Regions from separate parts of the Cytobacillus sp. Hz8 genome, predicted to be linked through region 1. Evidence: riboswitches for the same ligand, from Rfam matches in the RefSeq annotation. Region 1 holds a riboswitch; the other holds the start of a gene.
The links. A riboswitch is a leader RNA that binds a small molecule or an ion and turns the genes downstream of it on or off. The one in region 1 is predicted to bind S-adenosylmethionine.
Positions count from the first base shown of each region.

Region 2: another riboswitch for S-adenosylmethionine. It lies ahead of ACE38V_RS10800 (Fur-regulated basic protein FbpA); the one in region 1 lies ahead of mtnW (2,3-diketo-5-methylthiopentyl-1-phosphate enolase).

Region 1 covers NZ_JBHKFI010000001.1:525,704-537,023, forward strand. Annotated here, with positions in the region: gene ACE38V_RS02590 (carbon-nitrogen family hydrolase) at 1-147, opposite strand, end outside; gene ACE38V_RS02595 (pyridoxal phosphate-dependent aminotransferase) at 258-1,439, shown strand; SAM riboswitch class I at 1,523-1,628, shown strand; gene mtnW (2,3-diketo-5-methylthiopentyl-1-phosphate enolase) at 1,747-2,967, shown strand; gene ACE38V_RS02605 (2-hydroxy-3-keto-5-methylthiopentenyl-1-phosphate phosphatase) at 2,968-3,630, shown strand; gene ACE38V_RS02610 (methylthioribulose 1-phosphate dehydratase) at 3,627-4,268, shown strand; gene ACE38V_RS02615 (cupin domain-containing protein) at 4,328-4,861, shown strand; gene ACE38V_RS02620 (Spo0E family sporulation regulatory protein-aspartic acid phosphatase) at 5,287-5,517, shown strand; gene ACE38V_RS02625 (MFS transporter) at 5,675-6,904, opposite strand; gene ACE38V_RS02630 (ATP-binding protein) at 7,167-8,693, opposite strand; gene ACE38V_RS02635 (MarR family winged helix-turn-helix transcriptional regulator) at 8,931-9,365, shown strand; gene ACE38V_RS02640 (M3 family oligoendopeptidase) at 9,385-11,079, shown strand; gene ACE38V_RS02645 (ATP-dependent Clp protease ATP-binding subunit) at 11,127-11,320, opposite strand, start outside.
Region 2 covers NZ_JBHKFI010000007.1:94,949-101,584, forward strand. Annotated here, with positions in the region: gene hypD (hydrogenase formation protein HypD) at 1-205, shown strand, start outside; gene hypE (hydrogenase expression/formation protein HypE) at 209-1,216, shown strand; SAM riboswitch class I at 1,395-1,500, shown strand; gene ACE38V_RS10800 (Fur-regulated basic protein FbpA) at 1,585-1,779, shown strand; gene ACE38V_RS10805 (peptide ABC transporter substrate-binding protein) at 2,233-3,918, shown strand; gene ACE38V_RS10810 (ABC transporter permease) at 4,002-4,946, shown strand; gene ACE38V_RS10815 (ABC transporter permease) at 4,943-5,977, shown strand; gene ACE38V_RS10820 (ABC transporter ATP-binding protein) at 5,982-6,636, shown strand, end outside.

The DNA of each region.
Region 1 (11,320 bases):
TGTGGTCCATAATTCAGGTAAAACGACTATGTCAGGCTGAAGTTGGGCTGCCTCTTCAATTAATTTTTCTGCCCTTTTATAATTTTGGGACGGATCCCCAAATACGATATCAAGTTGAATACAAGCTATTTTTATCGTCAAAATCAAATCACCTCGAATAAAAAATACTTTACAATTTATTAATTTAGTTATATCATTTGTGACTAGTTTTTCAATACATAATTTTTAGAATAGAGAGAAAGATGGTGGGTGATGAAATGACAAAATTTCCTCAATCTGAATTGTTAAACCATTTACCAAAACAATTTTTTGCTTCTCTTGTAGGTAAGGTTAACTTTTTTTTACAAGAGGGACATGATGTGATTAATTTAGGACAGGGGAATCCAGACCAGCCAACACCAGAACATATTGTGAAAAGGCTGCAAAAAGCGGCAGATGACCCTATTAATCATAAATATTCACCGTTTCAAGGCTTTCAATCTTTAAAAAGAGCAGTGGCGGAATTTTACATGCGAGAATATCAAGTGGAAGTGAATCCTGATAAGGAAGTAGCCATTCTTTTTGGAGGAAAGGCAGGTCTTGTAGAAATTCCTCAATGTCTGCTGAATCCTGGCGATACGGTTTTAGTGCCGGACCCGGGATATCCTGATTATTGGTCAGGGGTCGCACTTGCAAAAGCGAAAATGGAATATATGCCTCTGCGAGAGGAGCATGATTTTTTACCGGATTATACGGAAATCGATGAAGAAACACTGCAACAAGCGAAGCTTATGTTTCTTAACTATCCCAATAATCCAACGGGAGCTGTAGCGACATCTGCCTTTTTTGAAGAAACGGTTGAACTTGCTAGAAAGCAAGGAATTTGTATAGTTCATGACTTTGCTTATGGGGCGATAGGGTTTGATGGAGAAAAGCCTATTAGTTTTTTAGAAACAGAGGGTGCAAAAGAAGTTGGAATTGAGATTTATACTCTATCGAAAACTTATAATATGGCCGGATGGCGTGTAGGGTTTGCGATTGGAAATGAAAGTGTGATTGCTGCGATTAATTTGCTTCAGGATCATATATATGTCAGTTTATTTGGTGGTATTCAAGAGGCTGCAATTGCGGCCTTAACAGAGGATCAGGAATGTGTGCGAAAGTTAAATGTAATGTATGAGCGGCGCAGAAATGTTTTGATTGATGGTCTTCAATCGATAGGATGGCATGTTTTGGCACCTAAGGGTTCATTTTTTGCCTGGTTAAAGATCCCATCTGGGTATACCTCTGAGCAATTTGCCGATTTATTATTAGAAAAGGCTTATGTTGCTGTAGCACCTGGAATAGGATTTGGTCAATATGGAGAAGGTTATGTACGTGTTGGGTTATTGACCTCTGAAGGCCATTTAAGGGAGGCCGTTTCCCGAATCAAAGCATTGAATATTTTTGAAAAAAAGTGATTGACAATTTCATAATAAACTGACATAATCCAAATTAATTTCAATTATTTTTTGATAATCAACATTTTTAAGATAATTTCGTTTTCTTATCAAGAGCAGGTGGAGGGACGAGCCCGATGAAGCCCGGCAACCGACTTAAAACTTTTAAGCACGGTGCTAATTCTTGCAGCAATCGCTGGAAGATAAGGAGATGTTAGTTTGAATCGTGCTAACCTCTTCATATGTGAAGAGGTTTTTTTCGTTTAATTTGCATTGTTTATATGTGAAAAGATGGAATTGGATTTTGCATGGGGAAGGAAGAAGTAAAATGAGTGAAATCATTGCTACATATATTGTTCATGATTCCAAGCATCAACCAGAGAAAAAGGCAGAAGAAATTGCTTTAGGTCTTACCGTAGGATCATGGACAAATCTGCCGAAGCTTGATCAAGATCAACTTCGCAAACATAAAGGTCGAGTGGTTTCAGCTGAAGGACTTGGTGAAGACGAAAATCATCATTTGGTAGCAAAAATTAAAATAGCTTATCCAATTGTAAATTTTACACCGGATCTCCCGGCTATACTTACCACTGTTTTCGGAAAATTATCATTGGATGGAATAGTCAAGTTAGTTGACCTTCAATTCAGTGATGAATTAAAAACCTTTTTTCCTGGACCACGCTATGGGATAAAGGGAATTCGTGAGAAGATTGGCGTTGAAACCCAACCATTATTAATGAGTATTTTCAAAGGTGTTCTTGGTCGAGATTTGAATTATTTACTCTCTCAGCTTAGGGAGCAGGCTTTAGGTCAAGTTGATTTAGTTAAAGATGATGAAATATTATTTGAAAATGATTTAACGCCTTTTTATAAAAGAATTGTTGAAGGGAAAAAGGTTCTTAATCACGTATATGAAACTACTGGACATCGGACTCTTTATGCTGTGAATTTAACTGGAAAAACATTTGAGTTGAAGGAAAGGGCGAGAAGGGCAAGGGAGGCTGGAGCAGATTTACTGTTATTCAATGTTTTTGCTTATGGCATTGACGTTTTGCAGGAGCTTAGAGTGGATTCTGAAATCAATCTCCCATTAATGGCTCATCCAGCTGTAAGTGGGGCGCTCACTTCTTCGCCTAAATATGGAATCTCACATTCCTTATTGCTTGGTAAGTTATTGAGATATGCAGGAGCAGATTTGTCCTTATTCCCTTCCCCGTATGGTTCGGTGGCATTGGAAAGAGAAACGGCGCTAAGTGTTGGAAAGGAATTAACGAAGGAGGATCAATTTCTTTCTTCCTTCCCTGTACCTTCAGCCGGAATTCATCCTGGACTTGTTCCCCTGCTCATTCGCGATTTTGGAATTGATTGTGTCATCAATGCAGGAGGTGGAGTTCATGGTCATCCTGATGGGGCTCGGGGAGGGGGCATTGCTTTCCGTCAAGCAATTCAACTCACCTTGAAAGGAGAATCCTTGCAGGCGAACGCAGACCAATTTCCAGAGCTAAAAAAAGCAATTGATTTATGGGGATGTGTGGAGGTGATGAGCTAAATGAGATCAATAGCTGTTTTTTGTGATTTTGATGGAACCGTAACGGAAACAGATAATATCATTGCCATCATGAAATATTTTAACCCACCTGGTTGGATTCAATTAAAAGATGCAATACTCACGCAAAAGATTTCTGTGAGGGAGGGTGTTGGTTTGATGTTTTCATTATTGCCATCATCTATGAAGGAAGAAATTATTCAGTTTGCTCTTCATAACGCTAAAATTCGCGCCGGGTTTGCAGACTTTATTGATTTTTTAAAACAGGAAAGGATCCCACTGTATATTGTAAGTGGAGGAATTGATTTTTTTGTACACCCTATTTTAGAACCCTTTGTACCTATTGCGGATATCTTTTGCAATGGATCTGATTTTAGTAAAGAATCGATTGAGATTCTATGGCCCCATAGCTGTGATTCTAATTGTGATCATGATTGTGGATGTTGTAAGCCCTCGATCATTCGGGCGCTTGATGGGGATGAATTATACAAAATAGTGATTGGCGACTCCATCACCGATTTGCAAGCAGCAATTCAAGCTGATTTTGTATTAGCTAGAGATTTTTTGTTAGAAAAATGTCAAGAATTCGATATTCCTCATCGTCCATTTACAAGTTTTTATGATTGTATGAAAGAAATTCGAACTAAATTGGAGGTGGTCCGATGAGCGTGATAGAAGAAAAATGGAGTGAATTAGCAGATGTCAAGGAAGAGCTAGCTGCTCGCGATTGGTTTTTCGGTACAAGTGGAAATCTTTCAATCAAGACGAGTGATTTCCCCATCCAATTTCTTGTCACGGCCAGTGGATTAGATAAACGGAAACGAACGAAAAATGATTTCTTATTAGTGGATGAATGGGGAAAACCCGTTCAAGAAACTCATTTAAAGCCATCTGCTGAAACGTTATTACATGTTGAAATATATCGGCTTACAAATGCAGGCTGCTGCCTCCATGTCCATACGATAGAAAATAATGTGATTTCAGAGCTCTATGGCGATATGGGTGTAGTTGGTTTTAAAGGGCAAGAGTTAATCAAGGCATTTGGGAAATGGGAAGAGGATGCAGAGCTTGAAATTCCAATCATTCATAATCATGCTGATATTCCATCTCTAGCCAAAGTTTTTTCGCAACATATTCACGAAAATGCAGGTGCCATCCTTATTAGAAATCATGGAATCACAGTTTGGGGAAAGGATGCATTTGAAGCGAAAAAGATATTGGAAGCTTCTGAGTTCCTATTTTGCTATCATTTAAATCTGCTTCAATTGAAGGCAAACAGGTTGAAAACCGGGTTAAACTCTTAGAATCAAGTAGGGTAATTTCACATCCTACTTTCATAATAAACGAAAAGGGGAATGATCATATGGCTTATATTGTTTTGCAAGATTCAAAAAAAGAAATTAAAAATGAGGAAGATGTTATTGCTTTCCTTGAAAAGCAACAAGTGATTTATGAAAAATGGGATATTAGTAAACTACCTGCTCATTTACAAGAGAATTATTTATTAAAGGAAGTAGAAAAAGAAGAAATACTAGAATTATTCAGCAAAGAAATTAAGGAAATTTCTGATCGAAGAGGTTATAAGGCACAAGATGTTATCTCACTATCGGAGCATACTCCAAATATAGAGCAGCTACTTGAAAGTTTCCAACAAGAGCATCATCATACAGATGATGAAGTTCGTTTTATCGTCAGCGGTCATGGGGTCTTCATTATCCAAGGTCAAGGCGGTGAATTTTTTGAGGTGTTCCTAAACCCTGGTGATTTAATCTCTGTTCCTGAAAACATACGTCATTATTTTACTCTTCAGGAGGATCGAAAGGTAGTTGCAATACGCATTTTTGTCACAACAGAAGGCTGGGTGCCTATTTACGAAAAAAATCAAGTGAATGCTTAATATATAGAATTATGGAAAAAGAAACTGTTGCTAAAAAGTTGTCATCGACATTATTTAGTGACAGTTTTTTCTTTTGAAAAATTTCTGAAAATTGATTTATATAGAATTAAATCTTTGCGAATGACAAATGAGCAAAAATGAAAATGCCCGAGAAAAAGATTGGAAAATAAACAAATGAACAATGACCATAGTTTTTACTTTCTCATCAAATTCTGCGACCATGTGTCTATTAAATCTACGAAGAGAGTCGAATGATATCTGAAATCTATGTCATAATTGTAGGTATTTTCGTATATAGATTAGTGTCGATTGGAAAAACTTTTGAAATATTTTGTCTAATTTTGCGAATCTATTTACATTGCTAGAAATTCTTGTCATAATGCTTGTTGTGGATAAGGAATTGGCAAGTTTGGGAGGAAGAAAAGGTGTATCAAACAAGCAATGAAATACTCAAGCAAATTAAAATAAAGAGAGAAAAAATGATCATTTCGGCAGAAAAAAGCGGGTTTACAAGTGATGATACTTTAAAATATAGTCAAGAATTGGATCAACTTATTTTAGAATATCAGCGGAATTTTCAAGGAGAAATTTATGATAATGAAGTGAATATTTCTATGAGGCAAATGATGTTTGTTTGTCCAAAGATGTGCATTTAAATGATCGTTTGTGAGAAAAAGGATTTTGGATGGATTTACAAGAGAGATAATCATTTAGATATCTTTCTGTAATTCCTTAGGCGGATTATTTGCGAAAAGTGGAAAAAAATGCTTAAACAATTTTACAAAATGTAAATTGTTTAAGCATTTTTTTTCATTAGCTATTCCATTCCTTTAGCTTTTGATCAGATGGTAAAAACATTGTCGTGAGTCCAAGTAATGGTAAAAATCCAGTCATAATAATCGTTTTAGTAAGACCAATGGTGTCTGCTAAGCTACCGAGACCAACAGATCCGATGGCACCCATACCAAAAGCAAGTCCAACTGTAAGACCTGCCATCGTGCCAATTTTTCCCGGTACAAGCTCCTGGGCGTATACAACGGTAACAGAGAAGCTAAGCATCAAAATAAAGCCAGTGACAACGAGCATGATAATCGCAATACTTAATGGCATAAAAGGGATTAAGATCGAAAATGGCGCTGCGCCAATTAAAGATAGAAAGATAATGTTTTTGCGACCAAAGCGGTCTGCTAATGGACCTCCGAAGAAAGTCCCGACTGCACCTGAGACTAAAAAGGCAAATAACAGGATTTGTGATGCCTTAATCGATAGTGAATATTTGTCAATGACATAAAACGCATAGTAATTAGTAATCCCTGAAATATACCAGGAGCGAGCAAAAATAAGGAATAATATTAAGATTAAGGCAAAATAAATAGATTTGGATAATGCCTTAGTAGGTTTAGCACCTTTATTTTCTTTCTTTTTTACTGGCAAGAGTTGAAGTCTATTACTATACCAGTTTGCAATATAAAAAAGAAGTGCCACAGCAGCTGCTGCAACAATTGTAAACCATGCCGCTCCTTTTTGCCCTAGTGGAACGAGAATTAAAGCAGTAATAAGAGGAGCTAATGCCTGACCGGTATTGCCTCCAACTTGATAGATTGATTGAGCAAGTCCGCGACGGCTACCCGCTCCTAAATAGGCAACGCGTGAGCCTTCCGGATGAAACACGGCTGATCCAAGACCAATAAAAATTACGGATAAAAGGATGAGTTCAAATCTAGGTGCGAAAGCAAGACCAAATATTCCAAAAAGGGTGAAGGTCAATCCAATTGGCAAGGCAAATGGAAAAGGCTTTCGATCTGTAATACTTCCGAAAATAGGCTGCAATATGGAGGCAACAATATTTAAGGAAAAGGCAATCATCCCTAATTGAGTATAAGAAAGATGCATCGATTTTTCTAATATTGGAAACATTGCTGGAACTACTGATTGGAGGGAGTCATTTAGTAAATGACAAAAGCCCATTATCAGGAGAATCCGGTATGCCGTAGAACCAGTCTTGCTGGCAAGTGGCTGTTGTATTTTTGCAACTTGATTCATAAACGATACGCTCCTAATCATTAATGTTGTTAATATTTCGTAACCTGAAATATTAAAAGGAAAAGATAAGAATTATTATAACTCTAAATAAATCCAATTTTTATAAAAATCATCATTTTTTTATAGAATGGGAGAAATAGGTTCAATTGCTTAAAAAAAGCACCCTTGTTCACGATTTAATTGTAAAGAATACGAATTCGTGTTAGGATGCTTTTAATTTCAATCCTGCAATTTTGCTATAGAGAGCAGAGCTCAGATAAGTCTATAGACGAATATTCTCACTGAACTCAATCCAATTCACTAGAGGTAAAATGATTTCAATCTTTGTTCCTTCATTTACTTTGCTATATAGGAAAATATCTCCGCCAAATTCATGAAGAATTCTCTTGCAAACCACAAGTCCCAATCCGGTTCCAGATTCTTTCGATGTATAAAAAGGGAGGAATATCTTATCAAGTTCTTCCTTTGGGATTCCAACACCGGTATCAATAATCGAGATTTTGCAAAGATTTTTTGCGGCAGCGAGATGAATGGTCAGTTTGCCACCATTTTTCATGGATTCAAAAGCATTTTTTGTAATGTTAAGTAGAACTTGCTTCATTTGATCTCTAGAACATTTAACTTGCAGCGGAGTTTCAGGCATATGACATGTCCAGCTAATATGATAAAGGTTCGCTTCTGAGGAAATAAGCGGGGTTAATTCCCCAATAATTTCTCTGATATCAATATTTTCTAGTTTCTGAACAGTAGGCTTACCAAGAATTAGAAATTCACTCACAATCTGATTAATTCGGTCAATTTCATTTTGGATGATGGTGAAGTAGAATTGGTCATCAGGGCTATTGTATTTCTCATTTAATAATTGGACTAAACCTTTAATCCCAGTTAATGGATTTCTTATTTCATGTGCTGTACTTGCAGCAAGTGTCCCAACTAGTTCTAATTTATGAATTTCATTTTGTTTTTTTTCTTTTTCAGCTTGTCTACGCAGCAAGAAGTATTTTCCAAGTAGGAAGAGTATATTAAAAAGAATGAGAATAGTACTTATGGCAATGATAGATCCCAAAAAGAATTTCTTGCTATTTTGTTCTGCAATTTTAATATTAATATTCCATGGAAGACGATCGATGGGAACTGTTAACCAGTTCTTATTATGGTGTAATATGCCATCCTTTACATTAAATTTCATCATAATACGATCATTTGGGTTGGTTATGACTAATTTCGAATCAGGCGTAAGCACCCGCATCACGTTTAAGACATAGTCTACTCTTAGTTGAGCAATAAAAATATATTGTAACTGATTTTTTTTGTCTGTCACTGGATTAGCAATTCCGATGACCTTCTGTCCATTGGGTAAGGATTCTTCTTCATTGGAAATAATGATATCCTTTGATTGAACACAATCACGGATGTAAGATTTTGTTGCTTGTTTATTTGTGATTAGTGTCGGGTCAGACCCCGTAATAATTCTTCCTTTAGAATCAAGCATTAAGATGGACCCAAATCTAGGATCTGATTGTTGCGTCCTAACTAGAAGGGGCTTCATTTGTTCCGGTTTCTGAATGGTTGATTCTGAAGCCAAGGAAAGCATTTTTAGCGTTGTTACCGTTTCGCTGACCAATTGGTCCCAATGAGTTTCATGAATGGAAGCAATCCACTTCGCATGGTCTTTTCGAATTTCATAATCCTTTTCTTGTTTAAAATTTATATAAAAAAGGCTACAAATAGTAGAGGGTAAAATAACCAAAAGTAAATAAAAAACAAAGGTACGATTTATTATTTTCATATGCTATGCTCCATCATAATCGATATTGAATCATTATAACACTATCATGACAAATATTTCACTACCAAAGAGTAACGAACAATTTCAAAGGAAATCTCTTTTGGTGGTCCTCATTTTATTTAACAATAGCGGGTAGTCTACATCTGCCCTTTCAATCTAGACATTGTTTGGCAATCCATTATAATGAAGGAATAGAATAACCATTGAACGAACAATTGGGAAAAAGGATTTGATATTATGAGCTCTAATGAAATTAATCAATCATTAAAATTATTTATTGTTCTATCTCGGGCATATCGTGCGGTAAACGAAAATGTCAATAAGCTTATTCAATCGTATGGGGTTAATCCCACAGAATTTGCGGTCCTCGAATTGTTGTATCATAAAGGGGAGCAACCTCTGCAGCAGATTGGGGGAAAGATTTTATTAGCAAGTGGAAGTATTACCTATGTCGTTGATAAACTTGAGCAAAAGGGTTTATTAAATCGGGTAGCCTGTCCTAATGACCGTCGTGTGACCTATGCACAAATTAGTGAGGAAGGAAAGAAATTTATTGAAGGCGTTTTTCCCGACCATGAATCGAAAATTCATGAAATAATGTCAAATTTGTCAGTGGAAGAAAAGGATGTATTAATTGATCTTCTTAAAAAGCTCGGATTATCACAAGTTTAAGTTATGGAGGGATTACTAGATGACATTTGAAGAATATCAATACCAAAGACCTGTTTTAGCTGAAGTGGAAAAAAGATTCAATGCAGCTTTGCAAACATTTGAAAATGCTTCAACAATTGATGCACAAATTGAAGGAATGAAGCAAATTAATCAAATTAGAAACGAATTAAGTACAATGATGAATTTAGTAAGCATTCGTCATTCCATTGATACGAATGATGATTTTTATAAAGAAGAGCAAGATTATATGGATGAAATACAGCCGGAAATAGAAGGGCTGGAAACTAGATTTTATCACGCTTTAGTCTCATCAAAATTTCGCGTTGAGTTGGAAGATAAATTTGGTAAACAATTATTTTCTCTTGCAGAAGCACAGTTAAAAGTTTTTGCTCCAGAGATTGTACCCTTATTGCAAAAGGAAAATAAATTATCTACTGAGTATACGAAATTAATTGCTTCAGCTAAGATCCCTTTTGAAGGGGAGGAGCGAACATTAGCACAGCTTGGACCCTTTATTCAAGATAAGGATAGAGCTATTCGGAAGAAAGCAAGTGAAGCACGTTTCGGGTTCTTTGCAAAGCATGAAGAGGAATTAGATCGAATCTATGATGATCTTGTTAAAGTCAGAACAGAAATTGCACAAAGGCTTGGTAATGAAAATTTTATTCCTTTAGCCTATTACCGTTTGTATCGGACTGACTACAATGCCGAAATGGTTAAAAATTTTCGAGAACAGGTGAAAGAATATATTGTTCCTATCGCGTCAAAGCTTCGTAAACTTCAGGCTGAAAGAATTGGGGTAGAAAAATTAAAATATTATGATGAGGATTTCAATTTCAAATCAGGTAATGCTACTCCAAAGGGGACACATGAGTGGATCATTGAAAATGGTCAAGAAATGTATAATGAGCTTTCGAAGGAAACAGGCGAGTTCTTTGGCTTTATGCGTGAAAATCACTTAATGGATCTCGTTGCCAAGAAAGGGAAAGCCGGGGGAGGCTATTGTACTTTTATTGAGGATTACAAAGCTCCTTATATCTTTTCCAATTTTAATGGAACCTCAGGGGATATTGATGTTTTAACCCATGAGGCAGGGCATGCATTTCAAGTTTATTCCAGCCGTTTCTTTGATATTCCTGAGTATTATTGGCCAACATATGAGGCATGTGAAATTCATTCCATGAGTATGGAGTTTTTTACGTGGCCTTGGATGGAGCTATTTTTCAAAGATGAAGCTGATAAATATCGATTTGCTCATTTAAGTTCTGCCCTTCTATTCTTACCATATGGGGTATCTGTGGATGAGTTTCAACATTGGGTATATGAACATCCAAAAGCAACACCACAGGAACGAAAAAATGCGTGGAGAGAAATTGAACAGAAATATGAACCATACAAAGATTATGATGGTTTTACTTATTTAGAAAACGGTGGATTTTGGCAAAAACAGGGTCATATATATAATGATCCCTTCTATTATATTGACTATACACTAGCGCAAATTTGTGCCTTTCAATTTTGGGTAAAATCACGAAAAAATCAAGCGGAAGCTTGGGAGGATTATTTAAAGCTGTGTAAGCTTGGAGGCAGTCTTCCATTTACTGAGCTTGTAAAGGAGGCTAACCTCATTTCTCCTTTTGATGATGGCTGTATTCAATCGGTTGTAGGGGAAATTGAGGCTTGGTTGAATTCGGTTGATGATAAAGAATTATAAATGAAAAAGAAGGTTGACCTCAGGAGGCCAACCTTTTTTTGACTTTATTAGGATTGAAGAACAATTTGCTCATTTTCAATGATGGCTTGTAGCTTTTTGGAATCTGGGTTTTCGATAATCGTATCTGCGATTTTATCCTCAAGCTTTTCTTGGATCACTCTTCTTAATGGTCGTGCACCAAAAGCAGGATGGTATCCAAGTGTAGCTAATTTCTTTTTCACTTCATCTGTAACAGTAAGCT
Region 2 (6,636 bases), on a different contig from region 1:
GAATGCAAAGAATCGTTTTCATATCACAGTAGGAGAGCCGCGCAAAACAAAATGTCGCTGCGGAGAAATCATTAGAGGGCTTATTTCACCGGAGGAATGTCCTTTATTTGGGAAGGCTTGTACACCAGTCAAACCAATTGGGCCTTGCATGGTTTCTACAGAAGGCACATGTTCAGCTCATTACCAGTACTTGAGGGAGGATTAGTTAATGAAGGATGAGAGAATTAGCTTAGCTCATGGTGATGGAGGAGAGCTGGCACATAATTTAATACAAGATGTATTTGTTAAGGCGTTTGGGCATAATGAATTTGCTCGCTTTGATGCAGCTGTCTTTCCATCTCCCTCTGTAAAAATGGCTGTGACGACGGATAGCTTCGTGGTAAAACCAATCTTTTTCCCTGGTGGAAACATCGGAAAACTTGCTATTGCTGGGACGGTTAATGACCTGGCTGTAAGTGGAATGATTCCGCAATATTTAACAGCGGGTTTTATTATTGAAGAGGGCTTCAAGGTGAAAGAACTGAAGGAAATTGTTCATTCAATGGCAGAAGAGGCACAAAAAGCTCAGGTCCAAATTGTGGCAGGCGACACAAAGGTGGTAGAACGAGGAAGTATTGATGGGCTTTACATCAACACTACCGGAATCGGCTTTATTCATCCTACACATCCTGTCCAACCGGAATTAATGGATGAAGGAGACTCCATTATTGTTAATGGCACAATCGGTGACCATGGCATTGCGATTTTAGGTGCACGGGGAGAGCTTGGAATTAAGACGGAACTGCAGAGTGATTGTGCGGCGCTGAATGGGTTGATTGCTAGTGTGATAGATTCGGTTGATGGGATTCGAATCATGCGGGATCCTACACGAGGCGGTCTCGCAACGACGCTTGTAGAAATCGCAGAGGATTTTGGAATCTCCATGGAAATAGAAAATGAAGAAATCCCAATTCGAAGCGAAGTAAAAGGTGCCTGTGATATCCTTGGATTCGATCCACTTTATCTTGCAAATGAGGGAAAAGTTATTTTCATTGTGAAAAAAGAGCAAGAAGCACAGGTTCTTCAGCTACTAAAACAGCACGAGCTTGGACAAAATGCTAAAGTCATCGGTCATATAACAGGCAAAGAGAAAGGAACGCTTCATTTAAAAACGGGACTTGGCAGTACGAGAAAGCTGCATAGACTTTCTGGAATGATGCTGCCGCGAATTTGTTAAATTGAACTAGACCTGAAAATCATTAGGCAGTAGCACATAAGTTGTGTTGCTGCCTGATGATTTTCAGGTTTTTAAAAGTGAAGTTTTTTTTCCTCTAAATAATGGTTGACAAATCGGAATAGTAGGTTTATTTTATACATAAAGCTAAAATAAAATTTAAATATTCTTTGATATATCCAACTTATCAAGAGAGGTGGAGGGAATGGCCCTTTGATACCTCAGCAACAGGTTCTTTTAAGAACACTGTGCTAATTCCAACAAGCATTATGCTTGGAAGATGAGTTAGGGTGACATGTTACTGAGTCAATCCTATTCTTATCTTTAAGAATAGGATTTTTATTTTTTATCAAATAAAGGGAGTGAATGAAATGAGTAACTATCCTTGTAAAAATCTTGAAAAGCGGCGCAAAGAATTAATAAATATACTTACTACTTTTGAATTCTATAAAAATGGTGATAAGAGTCTGTATGAATTACCTCTTCCTGATTTAGAACATGAGTATGAATCATTTCAAGCAAATTTGCATCCGCATATCGGTGTGGGTTCTATACATTGGGTTTAGTGATAAACAGGGAATCTTTTACCCGAAAAAATGAAGTTAAAAAATTATAGACTGGATTGGTCTTGTATCAAAGTATTGAATTATGCTTGTTCGATATCTTTTAGAAATAAAAAAATCATATACTAGTTGTCTTGTTTTGTGAAGCCATAATTAATTTGTTTCATAGAGTATCATAAATCCGACTATTCCTATTGGCTTACTAAAACTGATTTTGAAGCTTTAACAGGTCAATAGATAGTACAATACATTTTCAACAAGAGCTCAAACGTTACAAAATTTAGAAATAGGAGGAACTTACATAATGAAATATGGCATCCAATACAGAAATTTGTGTTGCTGTCTTCAAAAGGATAGTTGATTGAAAAGAAAAAACTAATTGCTAGTAAGTGTGTTTCAGTGAAAGGAATTATTTACTAAATAATTTAATTTTAGAGAAAGATAGGAGTAAAAAAGATGCAAAAAATTAAAAGAAAATTAAGTATATTGATTGGATCATTATTTGTGATTACATCGTTAGTAGGTTGCTCTGCTAATACGAATGGAAGCAATAATTCCTCAGGCGAAAAGGCAAGTGGAAAGTCAGGTGAGCAATTAGCCGATAATCAAGTGTTAAATTGGGTTGCACCAACAGAAATACCAACAGCAGACTCCGTAAAGGAATATGATACTGCAAGTGCAGAGCAAATTAATATTTTTGCTGAAGGATTGTATAAAATTAACGGGAAAAATGAGGCTGTTCCAGCTATTGCTGACGGTGAACCTAAAGCAACGAACAAGGAGAAAACACAATATATTATTAATATTAAAAAAGATTTGAAATGGTCAAATGGTGATCCATTGACGGCAAAAGATTTTGTTTATGCATGGCAGCGCTTGTTTGATCCTAAAACCGCTGCACAAAATGCCAGCACTTATTTTAATATAAAAAATGCTCAAGCCATTAATGAAGGAAAAATAGATAAAAGTAAATTAGGGATTAAGGCACTATCCGATACGCAGTTGCAAATTGATTTGGAATATTCCGATGTATATTTTAAAGAGACACTTTCCTCTACGAACCTTTTTCCTCAAAATGAGAAGTTTGTAACGGAGAAAGGTGATAAATACGGTAAAAGCAGTGAAGATACTTTAAGCAATGGTCCGCTCGTATTGTCAGATTGGGATGGTACCGGATTAAGTTGGAAGTATAAGAAGAACAAATATTATTGGGATAAAGATAACATCTCTCTCAAGCAAATTAATGTGCAAGTTGTAAAAGAAACGGCTACTGGAATTAATCTGTATCAGGCTGGGACAATTGATGGTGTTACATTATCTGGTGACTTTATTAAACAATTCAAAGATGACCCGGGATATATAAATATTTTAGCACTTCGCGCAACAAACCTTGAATTAGGAACCAGTTCAAATAAAAACCTGCAAAATGAGAATCTGCGTAAGGCATTAAGTTTATCCATTGATCGAAATGAATTGGTCAAGAATGTATTAGCTGATGGTTCTCGTGCAGCAACTGGGGCTATTCCAAAGGGGATGGCAAAGGACCCGAAAAATGAAGAAGATTTTGCAGATGCAGCTGGAGAATTAGTGAAGCACGATACGGATCAAGCGAAAAAATTATGGGAAAAAGCAAAAGAAGAGCTTGGTGTAGATAAAGTTTCATTTACATTAATAACCTCTGATGATGGTGATTCTAAGACTATCGGTGAATATTTACAAAGTCAAATAGAAACGGCATTGCCAGGCGTTACCATTAACTTGAGTAATGTTCCTGCAAAGGTGCGTTTCGAGAAAATGATGACTTATAAATTTGATTTAGCACTAGGAGGCTGGACAGGAGATTTTGACCCAGTCAGCTACTTAAATCAGTTTTTCTCAACCTTTGAACATAATCATGCCAAGTTTAACGATTCTGAATATGATCAGCAGATTACTAAGATTAAGACTACAGACTTGACAAATCCAGAGCAACGTTGGAAAGATCTTGTGAAAGCACAAGAATATTTATTAGATAAGCAAGTCGTTATACCGTTAACTCAAGGAGCAGAAAACTATTTGGTTAATCCGAAAGTTAAAGGAATCGTGACACATAATCTTGGGGCTCCGATTGATATCACACATGCGTATATTATAAAACAATAGTTTTTGAAGTTTATCTTTAAAAAGGGAGGGGATCGAATTCTCCCCTCCTTTTTTCTTGATGTTGTTTGAAGGAAGGTTTTAAATTGATCAATCTCCTGCAGTTTATATTGAAAAGAATTGTATATATTCTTATTACATTATTATTGATTAGCACTATTACTTTTGTTTTAATGCAGAAGTTGCCAGGTTCACCGTATGGAAATGAAGAAAAAATAACGGCTGCTCAAAGAGAGGTTTTGAATCAACGATATGGTTTAGATAAACCGGTAGCGGAACAGTATTTATACTATATTAAGGGGTTGGTTAGGGGTGACTTAGGCATTTCATTTCAATTTGGAGACCAGCCAGTAAACAAAATCATATCAACAAGAGTCTGGCCTTCTGTTCAACTTGGCATACAGGCTTTAATTCTAGGAAGCTTGATTGGTATTATTTTAGGAATTATTTCAGCGAAGTTTCAGAATACATGGATCGATACTTCTTCTTCCATAATAGCTATACTAGGACGATCTGTTCCTAACTTCGTTTTTGCGGTTATTCTTCAACTGCTCTTTGCTATTTATTTGAAATGGCTGCCGATAGGATTATGGAACAATGGATTCTATTCAACAATCCTTCCAACAATTGCTCTTTCGTTTGCCCCTATGGCGGATGCGGCCAGGTTTGTCCGAACTGAGATGATTGAGGTCTTACATAGCGATTATATTGAATTAGCACGTTCAACGGGTATAGGAGAATGGGAGATTGCCGTCAGACATGGATTACGTAATGCCATTATTCCTTTTATCACTGTAATCGGTCCTATGGTCGCAACTTTGCTAGTCGGTTCTTTAGTTATAGAACAAATCTTTGCCGTTCCTGGTATTGGCGAGCAGTTTGTAAAGTCTATTCTTTCAAATGACTACTATACCATCATGGGTGTTACAATCCTTTATTCAACTTTACTGGTTGTCGTGATTTTGATTGTCGATATTCTTTATATATTGATTGATCCGAGAATGCGCTTGAGTAGGGGGGATAAAGGATGAGTGAACGGGTAAGTCATATTGAAGATATTCCAGATGAATATTTCAAACCTTTTCGGTCTAATGAAAAGTATAGTAGCGAAGAAATGCAAGTTGAGTCCGTAAATTTTTATCAAGATAGTTGGAGAAGATTAAAGAAAAACAAAGGAGCTGTTGCTTCTTTTGTGTTATTACTGATTATTCTGTTTGTTTCTATTGGATCAATCTGGCTCACACCACACGATCCAAATGCCCAAGAGGTGAGGCATTCATTTCTGCCACCCAAAATTCCGGGAATTCATATTAATGGATTAAATGGTTATGCAAAACAGGGTGCAGAGTGGGTAGATGTATATAAACAAAAGCAAGTGCCTTCTGAAGTTTATTATTTTCTAGGTACGGATAAGTTTGGGAGAGATTTGCTTTCAAGATTGCTTTTTGGTACTAGAGTCTCATTATTGATTGCCCTTTTTGCAGCATTTTTAGACTTAACAATTGGCGTAGCCTATGGCTTGATATCTGGATGGCTGGGAGGAAGAGTCGATACGATTATGCAGCGAATATTAGATATCATATCAGGTGTTCCAACGCTGGTTGTTGTCGTATTAATGCTACTTGTTTTTCCTCCAGGTATCGTATCTATCGCAGTTGCGATGGCTTTAGTAGGCTGGACTACGATGGCAAGAGTTGTAAGGGGGCAAACCTTGCAATTAAAGAATCAGGAATTTGTTTTAGCAATGAAAGTGTTGGGCCAGAGTCCCATCAAAATTGCACTTGGTCATATTCTCCCTAACTTAAGCAGTATCATTATTATTCAGACCATGTTTACTATCCCAAGCGCTATTTTCTTTGAGGCATTTTTAAGTTTTATTGGTGTGGGAATGCGTGTACCTGACGCTTCTTTAGGTACATTGATCAATGAAGGATATCAAACTTTTCGTTTTTATCCGCATTTAATGTGGTATCCGGCTCTCATCATCAGCTTAATCATGATCGCATTTAATATTTTCGCTGATGGTCTTAGAGATGCTTTTGATCCAAAGATGAAGGGGTAATCATATGCCAGAAAAAATATTATCAGTAAATAATTTACATGTTTCGTTTCAAACATTTGCAGGAAAGGTTCATGCAGTCAGAGGCGTTTCCTTCGATTTATATAAAGGAGAAACTTTGGCTGTTGTAGGAGAATCCGGTTCTGGGAAATCTGTTACTTGCAAAAGCATTATTCGTTTACTTTCAAAAAATGCTTCCATTGATGAAGGCAATATTCAATATGGGGGAGAAGAAATTTTATCAAAAGAACCTAAAGAATTGCGTCAAATTCGCGGAAAGGAAATTTCAATCATTTCTCAAGATCCGATGACTTCCCTAAATCCAACGATGCAAATAGGAAAGCAAATTGCTGGACCGATGATTCATCATTTACATCTTTCAAAAGGCGAAGCGAAGAATAGAGCAATTGAGTTATTAAATCTCGTAGGTATTCCAAATAGTGAAATAAGATATAAGCATTACCCACATCAATTTTCTGGTGGTCAAAGACAAAGAATTGTCATTGCTATAGCACTTGCATGTAACCCAAAAATCTTAATTGCTGATGAACCAACAACTGCCTTAGATGTTACTACTCAGGCACAAATAATTGAATTGATGAAAAGTATACAAAAGAAAATTGGAACATCCATTATCTTTATTACACATGATTTAGGTGTAG